Regions from separate parts of the Cupriavidus alkaliphilus genome, predicted to be linked through region 2. Evidence: predicted binding sites of a transcription regulator. Region 2 holds the regulator's gene; each other region holds the start of a gene.

The links. The regulator FNR, encoded in region 2, switches genes on or off when oxygen is low (the NO sensors DNR and NnrR bind a similar motif). The targets are predictions, from matches to a motif close to TTGATNNNNATCAA.
Region 1: a site for FNR is predicted at 2,115-2,128, ahead of paaA (1,2-phenylacetyl-CoA epoxidase subunit PaaA). Genes of this name have one in related genera too.
Region 3: a site for FNR is predicted at 1,679-1,692, ahead of FHX60_RS17315 (DUF3149 domain-containing protein). Genes of this name have one in related genera too.
Region 4: a site for FNR is predicted at 1,333-1,346, ahead of hemN (oxygen-independent coproporphyrinogen III oxidase). Genes of this name have one in related genera too.

Annotation. Positions count from the first base shown of each region.
Region 1 covers NZ_JACHWE010000002.1:949,634-953,065, forward strand. The annotation lists gene paaC (1,2-phenylacetyl-CoA epoxidase subunit PaaC) at 1-726, opposite strand, end outside; gene paaB (1,2-phenylacetyl-CoA epoxidase subunit PaaB) at 740-1,021, opposite strand; gene paaA (1,2-phenylacetyl-CoA epoxidase subunit PaaA) at 1,080-2,078, opposite strand; gene paaX (phenylacetic acid degradation operon negative regulatory protein PaaX) at 2,208-3,131, shown strand; gene boxA (benzoyl-CoA 2,3-epoxidase subunit BoxA) at 3,228-3,432, opposite strand, start outside.
Region 2 covers NZ_JACHWE010000001.1:1,055,329-1,058,760, forward strand. The annotation lists gene ccoG (cytochrome c oxidase accessory protein CcoG) at 1-1,011, shown strand, start outside; gene FHX60_RS05000 (FixH family protein) at 1,056-1,265, shown strand; gene FHX60_RS05005 (hypothetical protein) at 1,262-1,507, shown strand; gene fnr (fumarate/nitrate reduction transcriptional regulator Fnr) at 1,562-2,287, opposite strand; gene FHX60_RS05015 (sulfite exporter TauE/SafE family protein) at 2,365-3,123, shown strand.
Region 3 covers NZ_JACHWE010000004.1:536,216-539,647, reverse strand. The annotation lists gene FHX60_RS17325 (MFS transporter) at 1-843, shown strand, start outside; gene upp (uracil phosphoribosyltransferase) at 1,006-1,656, shown strand; gene FHX60_RS17315 (DUF3149 domain-containing protein) at 1,780-1,944, shown strand; gene FHX60_RS17310 (helicase HerA-like C-terminal domain-containing protein) at 2,013-3,432, opposite strand, start outside.
Region 4 covers NZ_JACHWE010000010.1:51,295-54,726, forward strand. The annotation lists gene FHX60_RS25155 (UvrD-helicase domain-containing protein) at 1-59, shown strand, start outside; gene FHX60_RS25160 (ABC transporter substrate-binding protein) at 83-1,210, opposite strand; gene hemN (oxygen-independent coproporphyrinogen III oxidase) at 1,407-2,879, shown strand; gene FHX60_RS25170 (c-type cytochrome) at 2,954-3,432, opposite strand, start outside.

The DNA.
Region 1 (3,432 bases), on a different contig from region 2:
CATCTCGGCCAGCAGGTAACCGAGGTGTTCGGTATGACGGCCGTGGCGGCCGCCGCTCTGCGCCCACTGGGCGGCGGGCACGCGCAGGGTGGCTTCTTCCAGCACCTCGCTGACGTGGCGCTGCCAGGGCTCGGCCAGCGTCGCAGGATCGGGAACCACGCCGTCGCGCGCCAGCGCGGCTTCGGCCGCATCGGCTTCAAACAGTTCGCCGGTGAACATCCACAGGTCGTCGAACGCCTCTTGCATGCGGCGGTGGCTTTCCTCGCTGCCATCGCCCAGCCGCACCACCAGGTCGGCGCTGCGGCGCACGTGGTAGGTCACTTCCTTGAGCGACTTGGCGGCAATCTCCGCGATGCGCGCGTCGGTGGAGCGCTGCAGCGCCTCGAGCTGGAAGTAGTGCCACGTATCGAACAGGAACTGGCGCGCCAGCGTATCGGCATAGCTGCCGTTGGGCTGTTCCGCCAGCAGCAGGTTGCGGAACTGGTGCGCATCGCGCAGGAATGCCAGCTGGTCGGCGGTGCGCCCGGCGCCCTCCACTTCGGCGGCATAGCCGAGCCACAGGCGGGTCTGGCCGATCAGGTCGAGCGCGACGTTGGTCAGCGCAATGTCCTCTTCCAGCGCCGGGCCGCGGCCGCACCATTCCGACAGGCGCTGGCCGAGCACCAGCGTGGAATCGCCGAGGCGCAGCAGATACTCGTGGAGATGAGCGAGCTTGTGGTTGTCCATGGTCCGGGCCGTCTCAGATGTGCTTGACCGCTTCCGGCATCGGGAAGAACGTCGGGTGGCGGTAGACCTTGCTGTTGGCGGGCTCGAACAGCGGGCCCTTGTCGCCGGGGCTACTCGCCATCACGTCGCTGGCCTTCACCACCCAGACGCTGACGCCTTCGTTGCGGCGCGTGTAGACATCGCGGGCGTTGTTGATCGCCATTTCGCCGTCCGGCGCATGCAGGCTGCCCACGTGCTTGTGGGCCAGGCCGTGCTGGCTGCGGATAAAGATCTCCCAAAGCGGCCACTCTTTCATGGCAACCTCCTGTGTAAAGCGATTCGATGTTGGGGGGCGGCGCGCTGCGCCGCATGGCTCAGGCGGCGGCTTGCTGTGCCTGCTGGCCGGCCTGCTTTTCCGCATGCGCCACCAGCGCGTCGCGGAACCATGCGCCGTCGTCCCAGGCCTTGACGCGGGTGCGCAGGCGGTCCCGGTTGCACGGGCCGTTGCCCTGGATCACGTTGTAGAACTCGGACCAGTCGATTTCGCCGAAGTCATAGTGGCCGCGTTCGTCGTTCCACTTGAGTTCCGGATCGGGAATGGTCAGGCCCAGGTACTCGGCCTGCGGCACGGTCTGGTCGACCATCTTCTGGCGCAGCTCGTCGTTGGAGAACAGCTTGATGCGCCATTGCATCGACTGCGCGCTGTTGGGCGAATCGCCGTCGGACGGGCCGAACATCATCAGCGCGGGCCACCACCAGCGGTTGAGCGCGTCCTGCGCCATCTGCTTCTGCGCGGGCGTGCCGTTGCACAGCTTCAGCAGGATGTCGTAGCCCTGGCGCTGGTGGAACGACTCTTCCTTGCACACGCGCACCATGGCGCGCGCATACGGGCCGTACGAGCAGCGGCACAGCGGCACCTGGTTGATGATGGCAGAGCCATCGACCAGCCAGCCGATCATGCCGATGTCGGCCCAGGACAGCGTGGGGTAGTTGAAGATGCTGGAATACTTGGCCTTGCCCGAATGCAGGTCGCCCAGCATCTGGTCGCGCGACACGCCCAGCGTTTCGGCGGCGCTGTACAGGTACAGGCCGTGGCCTGCCTCATCCTGGATCTTGGCCAGCAGCACCGCCTTGCGCTCCAGCGTAGGGGCACGGGTCACCCAGTTGCCTTCCGGCAGCTGGCCGACGATTTCCGAATGCGCATGCTGCGAGATCTGGCGGACCAGGGTCTTGCGGTAAGCCTCGGGCATCCAGTCCTTGGCCTCGATCTTGATGCCGTCATCCACACGGGACTGGAACGCGCGCTCTTGCGGGTCCATCTCTTCCATCGCGCGGAGCCTTGTTGCTCCTGTCTCCACCAGCTGTGCGTACATGCCTGCTCCGGCTTTTGTTGAGGCCCGCTCGGGGTCTTGATTTTCGTCAATTGCGTCAGTTGCAATGCATGGTAGTGATACAATTTGATTCAAGCAATCGACGAATGTGTATCACTTCAAGGGCCTGCGATGGCGACTTCACCTGACCCGGAACAACCCTCCGCGCGCCTTGGCCGGCTGGCGCGCGGGCTCAAGCTGGGGGCCAATTCCCTGCTGGTGACGCTGTTCGGCGACGTGGTGGCGCCGCGGCCGCAGGCGGTGTGGCTGGGGAGCCTGATTCGCCTCGCGGCACCGTTCGGCATCAACGACCGGCTGGTGCGCACGGCCACCTTCCGGCTCACCGCGGACGACTGGCTGAGCGCCACCAGGATCGGACGGCGCAGCTACTACGGGCTGTCGGAAGCCGGACTGCAGCGCGTGCTGCACGCCGGCAAGCGCATCTATGCGGGCGAAGCGCAGGAATGGGATGGCCGCTGGACCATGGTGATGGTGCGCGGTGACGTACGCGCAACGGTGCGGCAAAAGCTGAAGCGGGAATTGCTGTGGGAGGGCTTTGGCGCGATCGCGCCGGGGGTGATGGCGCATCCCAATGCGGATCTCGGGTCGCTGCGCGAGATTATCGGCGCGGCGCGCGCGCAGGAGTACGTCGCGGTGATGGAGGCAAGCAGCCTGGAAGCGTTCCCGATCCAGCCGCTGCAGGCGCTGATGCACCAGACCTTCAAGCTGGGCGACGTGGCGGACGCGTGGCAGGCGCTGTTGAAACGGTTTTCACCGCTGGCGCAAGAAGCGGCGCAACTACCGCCGGCCGATGCCTATTACGTCCGGACACTGCTGGTACATGAATACCGGCGCGTGCTGCTGCGCGATCCCAACCTGCCGGAGGCGCTGCTGCCACAGGACTGGCCTGGGCGCACGGCGCGGGAGATGTGCAGCGCGATGTATGGTTCGCTGCTGGCGGCGAGCGAGGATTACCTGCAGCGCACGGTGGAGGTGGCGGAGGGGAAACTGGCGGATGCGGGGAAGGTGTTGCGCAGGCGGTTCGCGCATGGCTGAGCGTTTCGCCTCACGCCTGTTTGCCCCCTCTCCCGCCTGCGGGAGAGGAAGCACCCCAAGGGGAATAGATAATGCTTCGCGTCGATGGATAGGCCCTCAATACGTCTCCAGGTGCAACCTCCCGTCCCGCTTCAACCCTTCCGCCAGTGTCTCCCAATGCAGCCCCGCCTGCTGGGCCACCTCGCGCAGCGCCAGCACCACGCCCTCCTCCATGCTCTTCAGCCCGCAGACGTAGAAGTACGTATCCGGTGACGCCAGCAATGCCGCCAGGTCCGCCGCGCGCTCGCGCATCAGGTCCTGC
Region 2 (3,432 bases):
GATCCGTGGAGCCTGCGCAAATTCCGCATCAAGGCAACCAAGCATTTCCTGTGGGTGCTGATCGCACTGTGGACCGGCTTCACGTTCATCGGCTACTTTGCGCCGATCCGCGAGCTGGGTGGCGAGGTGCTGGCGTTGTCGCTGGGCCCCTGGCAGGCGTTCTGGATGCTGTTCTATGCGTTCGCCACGTGGGGCAACGCAGGCTTCATGCGCGAGCAGGTGTGCAAGTACATGTGCCCCTATGCGCGTTTCCAGAGCGTGATGGTGGACCGCGACACCTATGTCGTGACCTATGACGTCGGCCGCGGCGAGCCGCGCGGCAGCCGCTCGCGCAAGACCGACCATCACCAGGCGGGGCTTGGCGATTGCGTCAACTGCAGCATCTGCGTGCAGGTGTGCCCGACCGGCATCGACATCCGCGATGGCCTGCAGTACGAGTGCATCGGCTGCGGCGCCTGCATCGACGCCTGCAACCAGGTCATGGACAAGATGGACTACCCGCGCGGGCTGATCCGGTACACCTCGGAAAACGCGATGCGCAAGGGCCTGTCCGCTGTGGCCTCGCGCAAGCGCCTGCTGCGTCCGCGCGTCATCATCTACTCGGTGATCTGGGTGGCGCTGCTGGCAGGGTTCATGGCGTCGATCATGCTGCGCACGCCGCTGAAGGTCGATATCATCCGCGACCGCGGTGCGTTGGGCCGCGAGGTGGAAGGGCGCTGGATCGAAAACGTCTATCGGCTGCAGCTGATCAACACCACCGAAGCGCCGATGCAGATCCGCGTGCGTGCCGACAGCGATGAACTGAAGGGCCTGACGGTCGAATACGACAAGCAGGCCGAATCGCTGGCGCCAACTTCCAACCGGCTGCTGCCGATCCGCATCCGCGTGCCGATCGAGGCCGCCAGCCAGGGCACGCACAAGATCAACGTAACGGTAACGAGCGAAGGCACGGAGCAGGGGCATGCCGAAATCCGGCAATCCACCAGTTTTATCGTGCCGCGCGATTTGTGAAGCTAGGCGACTACTGGCGTAGTCGCCAGGACGAAGGGGGCAAGATGAGTCAGCAAGGCAATCCGTGGTGGAAGGAACCGTGGCCATGGCTGCTGATGGCCGGTCCGCTGGTGGCCATGGTGGCGTGCGGCGTGACGATCTGGCTGGCGTCGGCGCACCCCGACATGCCGGTCCAGGGTGCGACGCGGCATGGCCTGGTGGTCGAGAAGGTGGAAGCGGTGGCGCCCAAGTCCGCGGCAGCGAGGCAGCCATGAGGTTGCGCTGGCTGATGTGGGTGCTGTGGCCGGGCTTTCTGATGGCGGGCCTGGCGACGGCGACGGTTTTTTCCGTCGTCGATCCGGGCGACCTGAAATTCTTCGGCCATCCGATCGAATCGTCGCGCGAGTCGGTCTATACCGTCGGCTTCCTGCTGGCGTGGGTGTTTTGTGCGTTGTCCAGCGGGCTGACGCTGTACACCATGCCGACGCGGCTGGCGGATACGGACGAACTGGAATAGGGAAGGACCGCCGCGTTGCCGGCGCCGCAGGCGGCGCGGCAACGCCGCGGCGGTTCAGCAGGAACGGCTGTAGAGTTGCTTGATGCCGTCGATGTCGATCAGCTTGACATGGCGCTGGCGAATCTGGATCAGCCCGGCCTCGGCAAAGCGCGAGAACAGGCGGCTGACGGTCTCGAGCTTCAGACCCAGGTAGCTGCCGATCTCTTCGCGGCTCATGCGCATCACGAACTCGGACGCCGAATAACCGCGTGCCGACAGCCGCTCCGACAGATTGATCAGGAAGGCGGCCAGGCGTTCTTCGGCGCGCATCGAGCCGAGGGTAACCAGCATCAACTGGTCGTGGGTGATTTCCTTGCCCATCAGACGCAGGAACTGCTGTTGCAGCGAAGGCAGGTCGGCCGACAGCGTCTGCAGATCGTTCATGCGGACCACGCATACCTCGGTGTCTTCGAGCGCGGTCGCATCGGACGCATGCTGCATTTCGCCCAGGCCGTCGAGGCCGACGATTTCACCAGGCAGGTGGAACCCGGTAATCTGCGAGCGACCGTCTTCGGTGGTGACATGTGTCTTCAGCGTACCGAAGCGGATAGCGTATACCGCGGTGAGCGGGTCACCCATGCGGTAGAGGGTTTCCCCCTTGTGCACGCGGATGCGTTCCTGCACCAGCGTGTCGATCTTGGCAAGGTCTTGCTGCGACATGCCAACCGGAAGGCACAGCTGTCCCATCGCACAGGTGGAGCAGCGGGGCGACATCTCGGTAATGGGGATGGAAGTGAGCAATTGGAACCTGCTAGAAATGGCAGCGGGGCACGATACGAGCATTTTACCGTGCGATGTGATCCGGCAGGGAGACAGAATTGACATTTGGTGTATTGATCAGCGTTTTCCTGCTCGCTCTGCTGGGCGGGGTGCACTGCGCCGCCATGTGCGGCGGAGTGGCACTGGCCGTAGAGCAGCGGCGCGGCGTGGGGGCACCGGTCAGCCTGGTGCGCAGCCGGACTGCCTGGCTTGGCGAGTTATTGGTGATGCACTTTGGCAGGATCAGCACCTATATGCTGCTCGGTGCCGCGCTGGGCGCCGCCGGCGCCACGGCCTGGAAACAGGACTATCTGCCGGTGCAACGCTGGTTGTTCGGCGCAGGCAGCCTGATGCTGCTGTGGTCGGGATGGCGCTTGATGCGTGGCAGTACCTTTACCGTGGACTGGCTGGAGCGGCTGGCGGCGCGTGCCGGCACGGCGGTGGCCAGCCGGGCCGGCGGCCTTGCTGGCGCGTTGCCGGCTTTCCTGCGGGCGCGCGGCGGGCTGGCCGGGCGTTATGGCGTGGGCCTGGCCTGGGGGCTGGTACCGTGCGGCATGGTCTACGGTGCGCTGACGCTGGCGCTGCTGGCAGGGAATGCCGGCTCGGGCGCGCTGGTGATGGGTGTGTTCGGACTTGGCACGCTGCCGAACCTGCTGGTGCTGTCCGGGCTGTCCGGCTACCTCAGGTTGTGGTCGCGGCGGCCGGGCGTACGCCTGGGCGCGGGCCTCGCCGTGATGGCGTTCGGCGGACTTGGCATTACGCGTGCGGTGCTGCTGCCACATTCGCTGGCAGAACAGGGCTTTTGTCTGGTGTTTTGATGCCGCACGCGGCATTCTGCGGCGCCGGCACCCCGCGCAAGCAGGATGATGGTTGCAGCCGGAGGCGGGAATGCCATACAATCGCCAGCATTGCGGTATCGCGCGGAGTCAGACAGGCTGCGGTAAGCAGCGGCGAACAGCGCCTGGCGGTCTTCCTATCCGAAGGCGCGCTCGGGACGCGGGAAGCGGAAGGCTTTCGATGAGCGCCAGTCCCCGCGGTCCATCCGGTTCAAAAGATCTGGTTCAAAAGTCCGGTTGGCGCTGCGGCGTGGTAGATGCCGGCCTTGCTCCCGATACCCGTATTTTCTT
Region 3 (3,432 bases), on a different contig from region 2:
GGCACCATCCTGCTGGCGATCCTGGCGCTGATCGCGGTGTCGCGCGGCGACGACGCCTGGCGGCTGATCTTCCTGGTTACCGGCATCCCGGCGCTGGTCGGCGTGGTGTTCCGCTTCTTCGTGCCAGAGTCGCCGCTCTACCTGAATAAATCGGGACGCTCGGAGGAGGCCCGCGCGGTGCTGCAGCGGGTGGCCGCGGCCAACCGCGTGTCGGTGGAGATCGGCGCGCTGCAGCCGCAGAAGATGGAGCGCAAATCGGTGTTCGCGCTGTTCGCGGCCGGCTGCCGGCGCCGCACCATCTGCCTGCTGGCGGCGTGGATGCTGATCTCGATCGCCTATTACGGAGTCTTCGTCTACCTGCCGGTGAAGCTGGCGGGCCAGGGCTTCGGCTTCATGCGCGGCCAGGTGTTCCTGATCGTGCTGGCGCTGGTGCAGCTGCCCGGCTTCGCGCTGGCCGCGCACGGGGTCGAGCGCTGGGGCCGCAAGCCGACCCTGATCGGCTTCCTGCTGCTGAGCGCGGCGGGCTGCATGCTGTACAGCCTGGGCCAGTCCCCGGCGCTGGTGATCGGCTCGACCCTGCTGATGAGCTTCTCGCTGCTCGGCACCTGGGGCGCGCTGTACGCCTTCACGCCCGAGGTGTACCCGACCGACCTGCGCGCCAGCGGCATGGGCACCGCGGGTGCGATGGCGCGCTTCGGCGGCCTGTTCGCCCCGTCCATCATCGCGCCGATCATGGCCAGCCAGTTCACGCTGGCGCTGGTGCTGCTGTCCTCGTTCCTGGCCGTGGCGGCGCTGGCCATCTTCCTGGTCGATATCGAGTCGAAGGACCGCGCGCTCGACTAGCCGAAGGCGTCATGGCGCGGCTGTGGGGCCGCGGTGGGGCCGCGGTGGGGGCGCGGCGGCCCGCTTCCATTACAATCCGGCTGCAACGGCGCGGCGCGCGAGCCCCAACCGGCCTCGCGCGCGCGCTTCACTCGCCATCCCGCCGAGCCCTCGCCGCCAGCCATGAAACAAGATCCGCGCTTTCCCAACCTTTTCATCCTCGACCACCCGCTGATCCAGCACAAGCTCTCGCACATGCGCGACAAGGAAACGTCGACGCGCACGTTCCGCGAGCTGCTGCGCGAGATCACGCTGCTGATGGGCTACGAGATCACCCGCAACCTGCCGCTGACCACGCGCCGCATCGAAACCCCGCTGGTCGAGCTGGACGCCCCGGTGATCGCCGGCAAGAAGCTGACCATCGTGCCGGTGCTGCGCGCGGGCGTGGGCATGAGCGACGGGCTGGTCGAGCTGATCCCGTCGGCGCGCATCGGCCATATCGGCGTGTACCGCGACGAGCAGCATCGCCCGGTGGAATACCTGGTGCGCCTGCCCGCGCTGGAGGACCGCAGCTTCATCCTGTGCGATCCGATGGTCGCCACCGGCTATTCGGCCGCGCACGCGGTGGAGGTGCTCAAGCGCCGCGGCGTCAAGGACGAGGCCATCACCTTCGTCGCGCTGGTGGCCGCCCCCGAGGGCGTGGAAGTGTTCCAGAAAGCGCATCCGGGGGTGAAGCTGTTCGTCGCCTCGCTCGACAGCCACCTGGACGCCGATGCGTATATCGTGCCCGGGCTGGGCGATGCCGGCGACCGGCTGTTCGGCACCAAGAACTGAGCGTGGGCGGGCTGGCCGGCGCTTGACCGGCCTCAATAGCCCGCCTCGAGCGGCTCCCTACACTGGCGGCAAGCGCCGGCGCAACCACGCCGCGCCCCACCATCCACACCAAGGGAGCGACGCATGGAAGCCTTCAAGATCCTGTTCAGTACCAGCACCGGGCTGATGAGCCTGGGCGTGATCGTCTTCATCATCGGCATGGGCTGGTTCTTCGCCCGCATGTTCGCGCGCAAGATGCGCGAGGATGGTGAAGCGGCGAAGGCGCGCGACGCGGCGCAGCGGCGCTGACCCATGAATGACCGCCGGTTTGCTCCGCTCCTCCCCTGCGGGAGAGCGGAGCAAACCGGCGGACTTCCTTACTTCTTCTTCCCCAGCAAACTCCCCAGCACGCCCCGAATCAGCTCGCGCCCGACCTGCGAGCCGACCGTGCGTGCGGCCGACTTGGCCATCGATTCCAGGATCGAATCGCCGCGGCCGCTCTTGCCGGTGCCCTTGGTCAGCGTGCCGAAGATTTCGCCGGCGGTGCCGAGCCAGCCGCTGTCCTGCTCGCCTGCCGGCTGCCCGGACTGCGCGCCGCCCGCGCCCTTGCCGCCATTCGCCACCGTCGGCACGCTGCCGCGCAGCTTTTCATAGGCGGACTCGCGGTCGACGGTCTGCTCGTACGTGCCGGCCACCAGCGAGCTGGCGATCAGCTGCCTGCGCTCGTCCTCGGTCGCCGGGCCGATGCGGCTGCCGGGCGCCAGCACCCAGGCGCGCTCGGTCACGCAGGGCGTGCCCTTGGCGTCGAGGAACGACACCAGCGCCTCGCCCACGCCCAGTTCGCCGATGGCGGTTTCCAGGTCCAGCTTCGGGTTGGCGCGCATGGTGGTGGCCGCCACCTTGACCGCCTTCTGGTCGCGCGGGGTGAAGGCGCGCAGCGCATGCTGCACGCGGTTGCCCAGCTGCCCCAGCACCGTATCCGGGATATCGACCGGGTTCTGCGTGACGAAGTACACGCCCACGCCCTTGGAGCGCACCAGGCGCACCACCTGCTCGATCTTGTCGAGCAGCGCCTTGGGCGCATCGTTGAACAGCAGGTGGGCCTCGTCGAAGAAGAACACCAGCTTGGGCTTGTCCAGGTCGCCGGCCTCGGGCAGCTTTTCGAACAGTTCGGACAGCATCCACAGCAGGAAGGTCGCGTACAGCCGCGGCGAGTTCATCAGCTTGTCCGCGGCCAGGATATTGACCACGCCCTGGCCCTTGTCGGTCTGGATGAAGTCTTCAAGGTTCAGCATGGGCTCGCCGAAGAAGACATCGCCACCCTGCGACTCCAGCGCGATCAGCCCGCGCTGGATCGCGCCGACCGAGGCGGCCGAGATATTGCCGTATTCGGTGGTGAACTGGCTGGCGTTGTCGCCGACGTACTGCAGCATCGCGCGCAGGTCCTTGGCGTCGAGCAGCAGCAGGCCGTTGGCGTCGGCGATGCGGAACACCAGGTTCAGCACGCCCTGCTGCGTGTCGTTCAGCTCCAGCATGCGCGACAGCAGCAGCGGCCCCATGTGCGAGACCGTGGCGCGCACCGGGTGGCCCTTCTCGCCGAACACGTCCCACAGCGCGGTGGGGCACCCGCCCCACACCGGCTCGGGCAGGTTCAGGTCGGCCAGCCGCTGCTTGAGCTTGTCCGACGGCTGGCCGGGCTGCGAAATGCCGGTCAGGTCACCTTTGACATCGGCCATGAACACCGGCACGCCCAGGCGCGAGAACCCTTGCGCCAGCGTCTGCAGCGTGACGGTCTTG
Region 4 (3,432 bases), on a different contig from region 2:
GCGCGCTCAAGGCGCTGCTCGGGAATGGCGGCAATGGCGGCAAGGCGGCCGCCGGCTGAGCCGCTGCGGCGCTATCGCGTCGCTACCGTGCGCCCGACACCGCCAGCGTGACGTACTGCGAGCCGCGCTGCCCGCGCGTGAAGTCGAGCGTGAAGTCGCCCACATCGACGCGGCTCTGCAGCGCGCGCCGCAGTTCCGCCGGGCCGCCCGGGCGCAGGCCCTGCAGCGCCCGCGCCAGCCAGGCGGCGCCGATATAGCCGGCCAGCGTCGCCGGCGACGGCGGCTCGTCCAGGTACTGCTTCATGCGCGCCACATGTTCCTTCACCACCCGCAACGTTGCCTGCTGCGGCCCGGGCGCGACCTGGGTCAGCACCAGCCCGCCGGCGTAGCCGCGGCCCAGGATCTCGCGCGCGGCATTGGCGCTGACCGCGGACAGGCCGACCAGGAAGCCATACCAACCTTGCGCCGCAAGCGCCCGGCCCAGTTCGGCATAGGCCAGGGTGTCGCCCGCGACGATCACCGCGCCCGGGCGCGATGCCGCGATGCGCCGCGCCGCGGCATCGCCGCTGCCTTCGAGCAACACCGCGCGGGTGCCGGTTTGCGCTTCCAGCCGGGCCAGCGACGACACCGCAAAGTCCGGCGCCACGGCCAGCGCGATGTGCGTCAGCCCGTAGCCGCGCAACTGTTGCGCGGCCGCGTCCAGTTCGGCCTGGTAGTCGGCCCGCGTGAACCAGACATTGTCGGCGGACAGCGCCAGCCCTGACAGCGGCGCGACGATCTGCATGCCGCGCCGGGCCAGTTCGGTCGATGACGCCAGCACGGGCAGCAGCCGGTCGCCGGGGCCGAACAGCAGCCCCGCATGCTCGGTATCGACCAGCGACACCGCCTGCGCCAGCGCGCGGCGCGGATCCGGGTCCGCGTCGCGCACCACATGCTGGATCCGCACCGGGCCGCCGGTGGCGTTGACCGCGTCGAACATGACCTTGGCGCCGGCGAGGTAGTCGCGCGCCAGGTCGGACTGCGCGCCGGTGCGGTCGACCAGATGCCCGACCACCACCGTGCGCGGCGCCTGCGCCAGCGGAGCCAGGGCAGGCAGCGCCAGCGCCATGCCGGTCGCGGCAAGCAGCCGGCGCCGGCCGGCATGTGCCGGCGGGTGGTCGCGCAGCGGTGGGTACGGCGCGGGCGTGGTGGATCGGCGGAAAAGTGACATGGCTGGGACAGGACGGAACGCGCGCGGGCGCGGTGGCGCGCACCGTACCCGGCACTCATGACGCCAATGTGACGTACGCGTGCATGTCAGCGGGGACGGGGCCGGTGGGCTCAGGCCCGCGCTTGACGCCGGTCAAGCTGCGGGCGCCGGCACGGTCCTACGATGACGTGTCGCATACCCATTCCCCCGCGCCCCCATGAATCCGTCTGCCATGACTTCCCCCGCGCTCGACCGCCGCGCGCTCTCCGACTTCCGCGCGCTGGCCGGGCGCATCGACGGCAACGGTCCGCGCTATACCTCGTACCCGACCGCCGACCGCTTCCGCAACGGCCCCGACCTGTCGCTGTACCACGACGCGCTGGACGCCTGCCGCGCCGACGCGCCGGCGCCGCTGTCGCTGTACCTGCATATCCCGTTCTGCGAGAACATCTGCTACTACTGCGGCTGCAACAAGATCATCACCCGGGACCACGGCCGCAGCGCGCGCTACGTCAGCTACCTGGGCCGCGAGATGGCGCTGGTGGCCGAGCGCCTGGGCACGCGCCGGCAGGTGATCCAGTCGCACTGGGGCGGCGGCACGCCGACCTTCCTGAACCCGGAGGAAATGCGTCGCGTGATGGCGCTGCTGAACACGCATTTCGCGCTGGCGGCCGACGGCGAGCACTCGATCGAGATCGATCCGCGCCGCGTCGACCAGGACCGCATGGCGCTGCTGGCCGAGCTGGGCTTCAACCGCGTCAGCCTGGGCGTGCAGGATTTCGACCCCGAGGTGCAGCAGGCCATCCATCGCATCCAGCCGTTCGAGGAGACCCGCGCCGTGGTCGATGCCGCGCGCGCGCTGGGCTTTCGCTCGGTCAGCCTGGACCTGATCTACGGCCTGCCGCACCAGACCGCGGCGCGCTTCGGCCGCACCATCGACCAGGTGCTGGCGCTGCGGCCAGACCGCCTTTCGGTCTACAGCTACGCCCACCTGCCGCACGTGTTCAAGCCCCAGCGGCGCATCGACGAAAACGCATTGCCGCCGGCCGGCGAGAAGCTCGACATCCTGGTCTCGACGATCGAGCGGCTGACCGCCGAGGGCTATGTCTATATCGGCATGGACCACTTCGCGCTGCCCGACGACGACCTCGCCGTGGCCCAGCGCGAGGGCCGGCTGCAGCGCAACTTCCAGGGCTATTCGACGCACGCCGGCTACGACCAGGTCGGGCTCGGCATCTCGGCCATCGGCGCGATCGCGGGGCGCTACGTGCAGAACGCGCGCACGCTCGACGACTACTACCGCGCGCTGGACCAGGGCCGCCTGCCGCTGGCGCGGGGCGTGGCGATGACGGCCGACGACCACCTGCGGCGCGAGATCATCGGCGACCTGATGTGCAATGGGGTGCTCGAGCTGCCGGCGATCGAGGCGCGGCATGGCATCGAATTCAAGCGGACGTTCCCGGCAGAACTGGCCGAGATCGACCGCCTGTCCGCGGACGGGCTGGTGCGCTGCGAGCCCGGCCGCATCACCGTGACGCCGCTGGGCCGGCTGCTGGTGCGCCGCGTGGCGATGGTGTTCGACCGCTACCTGCGCGACGACGCCGCCCGGCCGGTCGACAACGGCGCGCGCGCCGCTAACGACGGCGCCCAGCCGATCCGCATCGTGCCGCGCTACTCGCGCGTGGTGTAGCGCACAACCTCGGCCCCGGGCCGGACGAAAAAAAACCCGCGCAAGGCGGGTTTTTTTGTCAGGGCAGTGCCGGCTTACTTGGCGGCGTTGGCCATGTAGTCCGACGCGGCGATCACGTCGGCGTCCGGGCCGGCATAGCCACCCTTGGGCGGCATCACGCCCTTGCCCTTGAGCGCGAAGTTGTGGACCGCATCCATGCCTTCCTTCAGGCGCGGGGCCCAGGCGGCCTTGTCGCCGAACTTGGGCGCACCGGCCACGCCGGCGGCGTGACACGCCGCGCAGACCTGTTCGTAGACCTTCTTGCCCACTTCCGCCGAGGCAGCTGCCGGCGCGGCAGCGGTGGCGGCCGGTGCGGGTGCTGCGGCTGCCGGAGCCGGCGCAGCGGGGGCCGGAGCCGCCGCGGCAGCCGGGGCAGCCGCTTCCGGGGCTGCGGCCGTGGCCGGCGCGGCAGCGGCCGGGGCCGCCGGCTCGGGGAACTTGGCGCCACCGGAATCGGCCAGGTAGACCACGGCGCGGGCCAGTTCGTAATCGGTGTAGTCGTCAGGCGTGCTGC